4 regions of the Paenibacillus sp. RRE4 genome follow, and region 2 is predicted to be linked to each of the others. Evidence: riboswitches for the same ligand, from Rfam matches in the RefSeq annotation. Region 2 holds a riboswitch; each other region holds the start of a gene.

Region 1 (3,088 bases), on a different contig from region 2:
TCCTCAATATCCGTATCCCGGCATGGTTGCGTAGACTGGTTACCCGACTGATTGCGATCATCCCTGCTGTCATCGTCACTGCGATTGCCGGTGAGCGCGGCACAGAAGAGTTACTGATCTTAAGTCAGGTCATCCTGTCTCTGCAACTGCCGTTCGCCGTCATCCCACTTGTGATGTTCACAAGTGACAAAAAAAGCATGGGGCCTTTTGCAAACAAACTATGGCTCAAAATCGTCTCTTGGACTATTGCCGCTATCATCGTTGTCCTGAATGTGTATTTAATCATCCAGACCTTCATGCTGTTCTAAGCTTCTATATAAAAAGGCCGATTCGCTGTTGGTATTGATCCCAACGCAAATCGGCCTTCTTTGTGTCTTTATATTGATATACTTCCGATCTACATATACCTGCAATCTAATCCCACATAGTCTAACCTAAGACTCATATAGATTTACCTGCATCCTCATCAGGTATGAGTAGCGGCAGCAGTTCATCCAGGGACTCCACCGTCCAGTCTGCACGCTCGGCATCCGAAAGCTCTGGCTGGAACCTTCCGTACCCTTGCAAAATACGAATGGTGCGTAAACCTAAACTACGTGCTGGCATAATATCATTATCGATTCGATCGCCAATCATAACCGCTTCTTCGGGCGCGCAATCAGCCTGCTTCAGAGCAACCGCATACAACTCCGGATCAGGCTTGGACACCCCTTCTTCTGCCGAACAGGCCAGAACATGGACATATTTACGAAGTCCGTAGCTCTCCAGCCTTGCTTCAGTCCCAGGGCTCTGATTGGCGATGATGCCAATACGATAGTGATGCGAAAGCTGTTCAAGCACCTTGGTTGCAGAAGGAAACGGTTGCTCCAGTTCTTTATGAAATTTCAGCTTCTCCTGAATCAGAGTGCGGTGATTTTCATCATGAATATATGTACGTATGGCTACTTTCATGGGCCACTGTTCATAATTACGGTAACAGGTAGCAAACAGTTCTCTTACCGCCTCGATCTTTACTGGATAGCCGTAATCATTCGCCTCCCGAACGAACTGCCCAATAATATCATCTACTGGCTCCCATTCATCCACCAGCGTATCCCCCACATCAAAAAACAACCACTTCAATCCGGCAATATCCGGCACGCTGATTCCTCCTCGTAAGCTGCAGGTTATCCCTCGCTTCTATACTACCGTACTGTTTCCATAAAAAAAGAAGACCCACGACAAGCATGAGTCTCCTCAAATTCCGTTAGTCTATACCTGCAATTATAACAGGCGTCTTACCTTGGATCAATGTCAATCACAAGCTGCTTACTTCAGCTTCAGGTTTATTGCAACTATTAAGAAGGAACCCGACTTCTCCATTCAATGAATAGACAATTTTATCCGCTCCCATTCCACGATAAATCCCTTTAGGATGGCTCTGCTCCGTGATCACACACAAAGACTTCGATGTCCATGAGCGACAAATTTGAAGATAGCGGCATGTCAAGTTCAGACTGTTCTCAAAAATAAATACATTGCCTACACTGCCTTGCGGCAAAAACCATTTCTCAGCAGCTGCTGTATTCATACGGATGACGTGTTCTACGCCAAGACGGCGAAGTTTGCGCTCCTCATCAGCACTGTTCGTCAGAACGGCAAATGGCATTTTTTTATACATCAGCAATTTCACAAATTTACGTCCTGCTTCATTTGGAGCGGTTACCAAAATCATCTCTTTATCCATTCTTCGTTCCTCCCTTGGCGTGAAAAGACAACAAAAAAGAAGCGTGGGGACCAAGGCCTCCGAAACGCTTCTTAAATAATCCATGACGAAAGCGCCATGAACCAGCGTGCGGTTTGTTGCCTCTCCCTTTAACGCTTACGAGGTTAGCTGACGGATTCGGGCGCGAGAGTCGCCCTATTTCCGGCTTTCACCGAAAAATTCACCCCATGAATGTCCGCTGCTGTCATACAGCCCATTCTGTTGGTTCCCCCGTTTTCCATCCACAATGAATGGAAACTCAGCGATTAAAACATCGTTCGTAAATCTTGAGTATAAGACCGATCGATATTATCGTTTGTTTCGTTTTTCAGGTACAATTTAATTAAAATTCAAATTACGCTATGAATCATACACCCGTACCATGATCATGTAAAGTGCATACAGATCACCGAATCGCCAGATTTCCGGCAATAACCTATGATAATAACGCTTACAATGAGCTTATACGCTATCCTCCTCTTCCAAGCTATCTAATTCTCAACCGTACAAAAATTGATTCATGGTTTTTTCGTCCATTTTTGAGTCCAGAAAGCGAATGGTTATAACAACGATAATCCCAAATAAGTTTTGCATTATTTAATTGTTTAAAATATAATAAGCATATTAAGAATAACAGGATGGAGGCGTTTCCCATGTCAGTCTATGATTACAAAGTAAACACCCTTCGCGGACAAGAGATTGAGATGTCCCAATATCGCGGCAAAGTGTTGTTAATTGTGAATACCGCAAGCCAGTGCGGTCTCACCCCTCAATTCAAGGGCTTGCAAGAGCTTCAGGATAAATTCCAGGATGCTCCGTTTGAAGTGCTTGGATTCCCAAGCAACCAATTCGCGCAGGAAAAAGGATCTTCCGACGATATTGCTGAATTTTGTCAGATGAATTATGGCGTAAGCTTCCCGATGTTTGAAAAAATTGACGTCAATGGTTCAAGCGCTCATCCGCTCTTCCAACACATTTCCAAAGAAGCACCAGGCTTGCTCGGCTCCAAAGCCATCAAATGGAACTTTACCAAATTCCTTGTCGATCAGGATGGTAAAGTTGTGAAACGATATGCTCCGCAGACTACACCGGACAAAATCGAAGAGGATATTCAGAAGCTGATTAACAAATAAATATAGATTTTCGAACAAACATATAAACAAAAACAAGCCACCTATAAAGCAAAGAGCCAGACACTGCTCAAGCTTTTGGGCGGCTTTTTTGCGTCCTCTCTTTTAACACATGTCCTCATCCTGAATAATTCGCCCTTGTTGCTATATGAAAACAAAAAAAGCTCTCCATCACGGAAAGCTTCTCTCGTAAATCTTCATATAATGCGGTCGA
Region 2 (3,088 bases):
GACAGTGAAAGCAAAAATTCGTGAAGGCTGGTTTCTCGTCCGTCAGCATATGTTTATTGCCGCGCTCTTGTTTATCTATCAATTAACTTGGGGTTATTTTATCTACCGGTTGGTTCAATCGGCTGTCGTTCCTCTATTATTACGTTATCCAACGGATGATGCCGGAGAGCTAAGCACGCTTTTATTCAAAATGGAAAGCCAGCTCGGCCTGTCTGGTCCGGAGGTCCAGCGCTATCTGTGGATTCTGGGCGGCATGTTATTCCTTCGCTTGCTGATCAGTCCACTTATTCAGGCTGGGTTGCTCTACTCCCTGCAACATTATCAATCTACAGAAGAACGCATTCCTTTTATTCGGGGCATCAAAACGTTATGGAAATCCATGCTATTGCTACACACTATGCGTACCTTTCTCATATTCTTGCCTGCGTACTGGCTTCTGCCCAAATTGTATTCTACAATAATGGACGGTTTTCATTCTCTTCATTTATTACTTCCCGGCGTTCCATATATAGCAGGCTGGATTATTTATGGCTGGATCGTACATCATGCAGTGCTCTACATGCAGTTTGGTATTTCTGACCCGGAAGCAGAAGGGCGAATCCACGGGACGCTCAAGGGACTGTGGATTGCTGTGCGCCGCATCTTCGCTGTTATCGGTGTTGCGCTGGTGTTGGGAGTTGTCCATTTGTTGGTCTTCGGCGCATTCACTTCCGCCTCCTGGTTCTTGACAGGACTATCCGGATTAATCCTGCAACAAACCTATCCGCTTGCCCGAAGCCTACTCAGTATGTGGAAAGTATGTAGTCATTTCCGTTTATGGCAGTCCACATCCACCAGACATGAAAATCATATACGTTGAACTAAAATGTTACACACAATCTGAGATCGCTTTCAAAAATAAAAAAATGTTACCATCTCATGTTAAACATTTCATTCGTTATTACGTATAAATACGCAAACCTCGACCTTTCCCCGTCAAAGGTCGAGGTTTTTTTTGTTAATTTTACTGCTAAACGTTGCCAAAGTACTAAGCCTCTGGTACAATAAGCGCAGTGAGTTTTTAGTAACAACTTTGTAATCTTTAAATCCTTATTTGTAACAACTTTAAATTAAATCCTTAAAATTAAATTTTCTTTTTCCTTTTTCAGGTGCATAACTAGCATAGCCAAATTCCTGGCACCTGGGAAGCGGGGGAACCAGTTATGGGTGAATTGATCTTGAAACAGAGGGATCATAGGGGACCTTCAACCGAATCCTTAAGCTAACCTCGCAGGCGTTGGAAGGGGTATATCACTTGTTTAAGAAGAAACTGACCGCAGCAGTACTTAGCCTTACATTTGCATTATCACTTGGAGCAGGCAGCGCATTTGCAGATTCTAAGATGGATAAAGTAATTGATTCAGCAATGGGAACTACATACAAAAGCGGAGGAACAACGCTTGACGGTTTTGACTGCTCCGGATTCACACGGTATGTATTCGACAAATTAGGTATTGATTTGGCTCGTCAATCCAGCTCCCAATACGACATGGGTGATTCCGTATCCCGCATGGAAATGAGACCTGGAGATCTGGTGTTCTTCAACACAACAGGTAAAGGCATATCACACGTAGGCATTTTTGTAGGAAGTGGCAAGTTTGCACATTCTTCTTCTTCCAAAGGTGTAACGATCAGCTCTTTGAGCGAGAACTACTGGGCTAACCGCTACGTTGGCGCTAAACGGATCATGAGCACGGACGATTATGAGTCACTGGCCCTTGACTAGGTACAAGCTGTAATCAACATGATGTTGGAACCATGTAACTATACTGTAACGAAATACGAAGGAAGTATAAACAGAACCGCCCGGTGCATTCTCCGCAGGAATGTATCCGGCGGTTTTTTTATGCTTTCTGACTCTGTGTGGTTTATGATGTTACAGTCATGGTGTGTATCTGAACCAACACGTTCGCCTTCTTTCGTTTGTCCGTGCCCTTATCATGTTTTTACCCAGCCTGTTATAATATAAACGGAATGATCACGACTTTTGTTTCAATTTTTATCTGATCATATGAAGACTTGCCTAATACACAGCTCTTTTGTAGAGTGAACAATGATTCGGATATTGAAGAAAGGAGCATGCACTGTTATATGAAGAATGAAGCCTCTTTGATACTTCATGTTGTACCGATGCAAGAAGAACATGCTGAACTTATATGTGGCTGGAAATACGCCCCACCTTACAATATCTATAGCTGGCTACCTTGGGAACAGATGAAAGCACTCGAAGTCGAGTTCGGTGATGCACAGCTCAGACAACAACAATATGCCATTATCCTGGATCAACATGACCAGGTTTATGGGTTTGCACAATATTTTCCGCTCCAGCATGTCACACGAATCGGTCTCGGTATGCGCCCCGATCTGTGTGGTCAAGGTCTTGGTAAAACATTCGTTACTGCGATCGTACAAGAGGCCATCCGCCGCAATCCATCCTATGAGATTGATCTTGAAGTGCTCACTTGGAATAACCGTGCCATTCAGGTATATCTGAAGAGCGGATTTGTCATCCAGGATACATATGAACGCCAAACTCCTAGTGGTTTAAAGCCCTTCCATTGCATGGTCTATGAAGGCCCAAGAGAGTAAACTCACAAGTAAATGGTTTCAATTTGTCTCTCTTTTGTGATTAGTTCAAAAAATTACCACAAAATGCTATGATGTAACGACAGCTTCCGTTATAATGATAGGGATAGTTTGAGTTAGATGATCTTTCATTCTGGAGGGGACATAAGGGATGCACAAATGGATCATGAGCGGGGTATTTTTTGCAGCATGTGCTTTAGCTATTGTTTTAATGTTTACGCTTCCAGGTAAAGAGGAAGTGGAGCAGGAAGCCAAACCAAGCATGCCTGAAGTGACTATGGATGCTGGACAGGCTGAGACATTAGTGAAAGCCAACTGTATTTCATGTCACGGCGATCAGCTTCAAGGTGGCGTAGGCCCGGCACTTGCAAACATTGGTAGTAAGGATGATGTGGAGAAAATCTATTCCACCATTGTCAAAGGTAAAGGCGGCATGCCTTCGTTCAAAGGCAGACTGCAGGAC
Region 3 (3,088 bases), on a different contig from region 2:
ATCTGTGTAAGTATCGGAATACTGGTCATCACTTCTGATCCCATTTACCAGACTTTCCAGATTAACAGGTTCATTGACTGGTGCAAATCGAATAAGTTTGTCGGTTTCTATAATCTTGGTCTCTCCACCAATGTTAATTTTCTTGGAAGTTGTCAAAATAATGTTTCCATTTGCATTCTCTTTTTCATCAAAAACGAGCCGAATCGAAGCATGACGATTTGAATCGATATCTCCTGATGCTGAAATAAGTGTTGTTCCGGTTGATTCATTTTTGTTCACGGTATATACAGTGTTTGTCAAGCTTGTACCATCCAAATCAAAGTCCATAAGTTCATCTTTCAGCGTTACTCTAAGAGTATCATAATGTGCTTTCTTTTTATAAGAACTACTGTCATATTCATATACGTTGGTGAAAGTGAATGTTTCTTCCGTTTCTGATGTTGTTGTGACATCTGCGCTGGACGTAGCGGCTAATTGTGGAACGAGTACTACAGATAAAACTAAAAATGCAGCCAACATTTTTCGTAACATGGTTATTGCTCCCTTCTACATTTTTTCTTTTTCCAAGATTCTTCGTTCATACTTTAACGTTTTTACACAGTACACTTATTTGCATCCCTCCAAATAAAGCGCATTAAAACTCTTCTTCAAAATACAGACTACAACTATATAGACAATTCATCCCACGCAAATGCAACGTTTTTCACAAAGTATTCACAATTATCTTTTAGGTTCTTTGGTTGTTGATTGTCTCCCTAACTCTTCGTCTAGCCCTTGTCAAGTAGGATCTGACGTTTGCTTCGGGTAAACTTAAAAGATGTGCGCTTTCCTTATCAGTCAAACCAAGTAAATATTTATTACGCAGAAGTTGTTGATCACGTCCGGGCAACGACTTTAGCAATTGTTCCATCCATTTAGACTGTTCTTTTCGTTCATAGCATTGTTCAGGAATTGATGAAGCATCTGATATGTTATCCATGTCGTTCTCGTTGTTAAAAATATGTATCCATAGCCTTTTCTTTTTTTGTTTTTCTACATAATTGAGAGTTGCATTGTGGACGGTTCGCATCATATAACAATATTGTTGATCCTCGGCAAGCATAAGCAAGGTTTGCTGTTTATCAAAAAGTCTGACGAAAGATTCTTGAACTAAGTCCTCTGCAGTAAATGCATCGCGAGTGATGTAATATGCTTTTTGCTTCATACTAAGATAGTTTCTCCTATACAATTTCTCAATAATATTGCTAACGCTTTCAACATTAGGTTTTACATTTGCAAGTGAGGCAGACATGGATATTCCTCCTTCTCATCTGACTTTTATTTGTTGCAAATCCAGTTATGAAAATCATAATAATAGAATAAATTACTTTTATTGTAATATAAATTCGGATTATAATCCATCTCCTCCTTTTTTTCAAAGAAATCGTCGAAAAAATAGTTACTTTTTTGTAAACACTATTCCCGTTAAATTCGACTTAGTTCTCTATAAAACCGATAATTCCGCTAACATTGAGGCTAAATGAACACCTTTAAACAGGTTTGACAATTACGCATTTATGCAATATAGTTTCAAATAGTTACAAAAACTTAATTATTCATTTGCCGAGTTTCAGGATTGAAAACGGGGGAACCATTTTGGGTGAATTATTCTTATACATAGGAAATATAGGGAACCTTCTACCGAACCCTTAGCTAACTCCGTAGGCATCGAAGGGAGAACATTGATTTTGAAAAAACTGATTATTTCCATTTTTGGGGCTGCTGTACTATTTACATCCGGGGCAACAAGCACAGAGGCAAGCACAATTAATACGATGGTTAACAATATGACAGGTATCCCGTACAAATGGGGCGGCACAACCATGGCTGGCTTCGATTGTTCCGGGTTTATGAGATATATTTTCAACAAATATAGCATTGAGCTCCCTCGCACGTCGCAACAACAAGCGAAAGCCGGAACACCTGTCTCCAAAGCAAGCATTCGTACAGGAGATCTGGTCTTCTTCAACACAACAGGTAGAGGCATCTCACATACAGGAGTATACATCGGTGGAGGTCAATTCGCACATGCCTCCAGCAGCAAAGGTGTCAGCATCACCAAGTTGTCCAATCCGTATTTCAGTGATCGTTATGTAACCGCAAGACGGGTAACAGGTCAATTTATGTATAACAAAATGTTGGGTAAGCTTTAATTGAATTTAAAGAACGGGAAATAGCCCCTGGCTACTCCTTACAGTAAAGAATGTAAAGATGATCTATAAAAAACAGGGTAATACGCCTCTATTAAAGAGGTGTATTACCCTGTTAATTTTGTTTTACTTCATCCACTAATGGAGGGCCTTCTGCACCCTCATGGCTCCCTGTGACAGAGCATGTCCGCCGCCCACTGCACCAGCGACAGCTACCGTCTCCATGATCTCCTGATCGGTCGCTCCCTTGGACCGGGCTTCCTCCACATGATAGAACGTGCACACTTCGTTATTAGCAAACAAACCGATCCCTAGCGCAATTAACTGCTTGGTTTTGGCATCAAGCACCCCCGGCTGGAAGCACTCTCCCGTAAACTCATGATATGATTTCACCACATCCGGGAGAACGTCGCTTAATGCGCCAATCTGATCCTTATAAGCATGAACTTTATCATTCATCAATGTCATGACTTGCAACACACCCTTTCGGCTGTAAATACAGCGAATTGTTCCACTGTACCTATCTTCTCTCGCGTGCGTCGCAAATATGCCTGATCCTGATGGTAATTCCAAACATTTGGTGTAGCAGACCTTCTCTTTGAGTGATATTTCCGGTAACATGAATCCGTTAAGCTAAGCACTCATGTCATTTATTCACTTAAAACACTTTGACGAGGCTCACTGAACAGCTGATAACGGTAAGACCGATCCAGCTTCACAACACGGCGATTCTGCCTGCGAATAAGTACTTGCTCATCATCCCAGGCTACCACGATGCCCGTTACATCGTTAGACTCAAGCTCATCGCGTACCACTCTTACCTTTTCCCCTGACAAACGCAGGGCATCCAATTCTGTATCACTGATCATAATTAGACTCCTATATTCAAATTTCTTTAC
Region 4 (3,088 bases), on a different contig from region 2:
TGAGCTTTACCACCCGTAATCAGAAATACCTTGTCCTGTCCTGCCTCAAAAACCTCTAAACGAATGGATTTCAAATCATATGTACTCATCGTCTCTCCACCTATCCTTCTCTTTATGTTATATATGGTGGAATTATGGCTTTCATGACCTGATGATGCAATGAAACTTCTCACACATGCATAAAAGAAACAGACAACGGGCATACCATAGAGAACGCAATTTTGGAAAAGGAGGCCGTTAACATGCGAATGCGCCTCGTCATGCTCGCACTCGTTACTATTATATGTTCTGGGGTTTATACAGCTCCTTTAGCCCCTGCGCCTGTGTCTGCTGCTTCATCTGAGGAACCTTCTTCAACCCTCAGTGATACACCGGCGTCTGGCTCAGATGTTAAAGAAGAACGGTTGACTCTAGGTCAACTTCGTCAGAAATACGCGGATACGTTCAAAACCAATGGCCCTTCCACCAAACAAGTTGCGCTGACTTTTGATGATGTACCTGATCCAAGATTTACGCCGCGGGTACTTGATGTATTAAAAAAATACAAGGTTCGTGCAACGTTTTTTGTTGTCGGCAATCGTGCGGAGAAACACCCGGATTTGGTAAAACGGATGGTGAAAGAAGGCCATATTGTCGGTAATCACAGCTACAATCATCCTGAATTCAGTAAGTTATCGATGAACGCCTTTCGCAAACAAATTTTACATACCGGCGATATTATTCACCGCCTGACAGGTTATACGCCCAAAATGATTCGCCCTCCGTACGGGGACATTAACGAGGAGCAGTTGCGATGGGCTGCAAAACAGCATTACAGCATCGTGAACTGGAACGTGGATTCCCTCGATTGGAAAGGACTATCCAAGGAAAAAGTAAAAGAAAATATTCTCTCCGCGGTGAAACCCGGTTCCATCGTATTACAGCACGCTGGCGGCGGCACAGGTTCAAACCTGAAAGGTACGGTAGAGGCTTTGCCTGAGGTTATTGAAGAATTGCGAAACCGAGGGTATGAATTAGTTACCTTGGACGAGATGCTTAAACTGCCAAAAGAGAAACAATAAATGAAAAACAGGGTGTTCCTCTACGTCATCATGAATTAGCCCATCCTGATGATGCAAGAACACCCTGTTTATTAATACTCCATTCAACTTATGATCCCACATTCATAGATGGGAGGGTTTAAGCTTTATTTTAAAATGTACAACTCAATATCCTGAAAACCAAATGAGCTAACGAACTGTTTGCTCCCAGGGATAAAGATGTCAATGCGATTTCCTTTAATCGCGCTACCTGCATCCAAAGCCGTTGCTACGAAAGCCTGTTTCGGCAATCCAGGGTGTGTATGCCCTGTCACCAATACCTTTGTTCCAAAAGGGATAACCTTGGGATCCACCGCGATCGTGCCGAGTTCGAGCGGATTTCCAAAATAATCAACGGCGCCCCATCCACCATTTTCGGAAGCATCTGCGGAATACGCTGTTGCTTTAACACTCAGCGTTTTGCTGTAGTCGAATGTTTTCCCCCAAGCCTGCACCACTTTATTATCTGTATTCACGTCTAGGCTTGCGGCAGTAACCGTTTTTTCCTGCGACTTCGCTTGAACCGGTGCCGCTTCTACTTTGTTTTCGTTACCCGGGATTGTAATTTTCAAACCACCATAGATGTTATATGGTGAGATGCCTTTATTCGTTTTAATTAATGTGTTCATATCAACGCCGTATTGCTTGGATAAGGTGAAAAAGGTGTCCCCTTCTTTGGCCACATGAACGGAATCCGCGTGAGCCGGAACGGCTTGAATGAATAGAATGGATGTCAGTAGTGCAATGGCTGTTTTGGCTAAACGTTTCTTGTTATACATGGTCTTCCTCCCTCATGATGCCTGCGAAGTTAGTTGTCGGATTCGGATGGAGGAACCCACCCTATAGGCTGTACGTGACATGCTGAAGCATTATGTATTCCTAATTCACCCCAAGCAGCATATTTCTCAAATCATTAACTATGTCTGCATTGTTACGTCCCCCGCACTTCCGCTTCGGAAGTTTCGGCAGTCTTGAATATATCACAATTTTGTAACCTTAAGCTGTAGTAAATGTTTCCATTTGGCGTTTTAATTCATTTTACAGGTAACAGAAAAGTTACTTTTTAGGTTCTACCTTTTCCGCAAACAACAAAAAAACGTTACCGGACCTTTCGATCCGATAACGCCGTTATTCATTTGATTCTAAATACAGCATGGCATGAATTAAAGTACTTTTGCAAGAAAGTCTCGAGTACGCGGATGTTTTGGCGCCCCGAACACTTCATCCGGGGTACCTTCCTCAACGATGACACCGCCGTCCATAAACAGAATGCGGTCTCCCACCTCACGCGCAAAACCCATCTCATGTGTTACAATGACCATCGTCATTCCGCCTTCAGCAAGACGTTTCATGATTTCCAATACCTCTCCGACCATCTCCGGATCAAGGGCCGATGTTGGCTCGTCAAACAACATTACATGCGGCTGCATCGCGAGCGCTCTTGCAATCGCAATCCGTTGCTTTTGACCACCGGACAGCTGGTTCGGATATACATCTTTTTTGTCCGCCAAACCGACTGTCTTCAGAAGATCCTCGGCAATTTTGTTAGCCTCATCCGTGGATTGTTTCTTCACTTTGATTGGAGCAATCGTGATGTTTTGCTGCACCGTTTTATGAGGAAACAGATTAAAATGCTGGAACACCATGCCCATCTTTTCACGTGTAGCATTAATGTTATGCTTGGGATCGGTAATTGAAACACCTTCGAAATCGATCTGTCCCGATGAAGGTTGTTCCAGCAGATTCAGACAGCGCAGAAATGTACTTTTTCCCGAACCCGAAGGACCAATAACTACAACGACCTCACCTTTGCCAATCGTTACGTCAATGCCCTTCAGAACATCATTTTTACCATATGATTTGTGTAATTGTCTAACGTCTATCACTTGCACCCAACTTCCTTTCCAATCGTCCGAGCAGCTTGGACAGAATAAATGTCATCACAAAGTAAATCGCTGCCGCAATAATGAACGGGTTCAGACCCTGGAACGTAAGATTTTTGACTACAC

Evidence for each region. A riboswitch is a leader RNA that binds a small molecule or an ion and turns the genes downstream of it on or off. The one in region 2 is predicted to bind cyclic di-AMP.
Region 1: it holds a riboswitch for cyclic di-AMP, as region 2 does, so the genes downstream of both, Q9R46_RS02325 (hypothetical protein) here and Q9R46_RS28150 (C40 family peptidase) in region 2, are expected to answer to the same signal.
Region 3: it holds a riboswitch for cyclic di-AMP, as region 2 does, so the genes downstream of both, Q9R46_RS05670 (C40 family peptidase) here and Q9R46_RS28150 (C40 family peptidase) in region 2, are expected to answer to the same signal.
Region 4: it holds a riboswitch for cyclic di-AMP, as region 2 does, so the genes downstream of both, Q9R46_RS11520 (3D domain-containing protein) here and Q9R46_RS28150 (C40 family peptidase) in region 2, are expected to answer to the same signal.

The regions. Positions count from the first base shown of each region.
Region 1 covers NZ_JAUZUT010000001.1:523,795-526,882, reverse strand. The annotation lists gene Q9R46_RS02335 (Nramp family divalent metal transporter) at 1-308, shown strand, start outside; gene Q9R46_RS02330 (HAD family hydrolase) at 442-1,140, opposite strand; gene Q9R46_RS02325 (hypothetical protein) at 1,298-1,726, opposite strand; cyclic di-AMP (ydaO/yuaA leader) riboswitch at 1,844-2,019, opposite strand; gene Q9R46_RS02320 (glutathione peroxidase) at 2,398-2,877, shown strand; tRNA gene Q9R46_RS02315 (tRNA-Leu) at 3,080-3,088, opposite strand, start outside.
Region 2 covers NZ_JAUZUT010000019.1:29,112-32,199, forward strand. The annotation lists gene Q9R46_RS28145 (hypothetical protein) at 5-859, shown strand; cyclic di-AMP (ydaO/yuaA leader) riboswitch at 1,154-1,291, shown strand; gene Q9R46_RS28150 (C40 family peptidase) at 1,295-1,765, shown strand; gene Q9R46_RS28155 (GNAT family N-acetyltransferase) at 2,131-2,628, shown strand; gene Q9R46_RS28160 (c-type cytochrome) at 2,777-3,088, shown strand, end outside.
Region 3 covers NZ_JAUZUT010000001.1:1,220,353-1,223,440, reverse strand. The annotation lists gene Q9R46_RS05680 (hypothetical protein) at 1-531, opposite strand, end outside; gene Q9R46_RS05675 (RNA polymerase sigma factor) at 728-1,291, opposite strand; cyclic di-AMP (ydaO/yuaA leader) riboswitch at 1,591-1,722, shown strand; gene Q9R46_RS05670 (C40 family peptidase) at 1,728-2,192, shown strand; gene Q9R46_RS05665 (carboxymuconolactone decarboxylase family protein) at 2,328-2,657, opposite strand; gene Q9R46_RS05660 (hypothetical protein) at 2,840-3,058, opposite strand.
Region 4 covers NZ_JAUZUT010000001.1:2,557,355-2,560,442, forward strand. The annotation lists gene lpdD (prenylated flavin chaperone LpdD) at 1-89, opposite strand, end outside; gene Q9R46_RS11515 (polysaccharide deacetylase family protein) at 243-1,061, shown strand; gene Q9R46_RS11520 (3D domain-containing protein) at 1,187-1,858, opposite strand; cyclic di-AMP (ydaO/yuaA leader) riboswitch at 1,861-2,057, opposite strand; gene Q9R46_RS11525 (amino acid ABC transporter ATP-binding protein) at 2,243-2,965, opposite strand; gene Q9R46_RS11530 (ABC transporter permease subunit) at 2,952-3,088, opposite strand, start outside.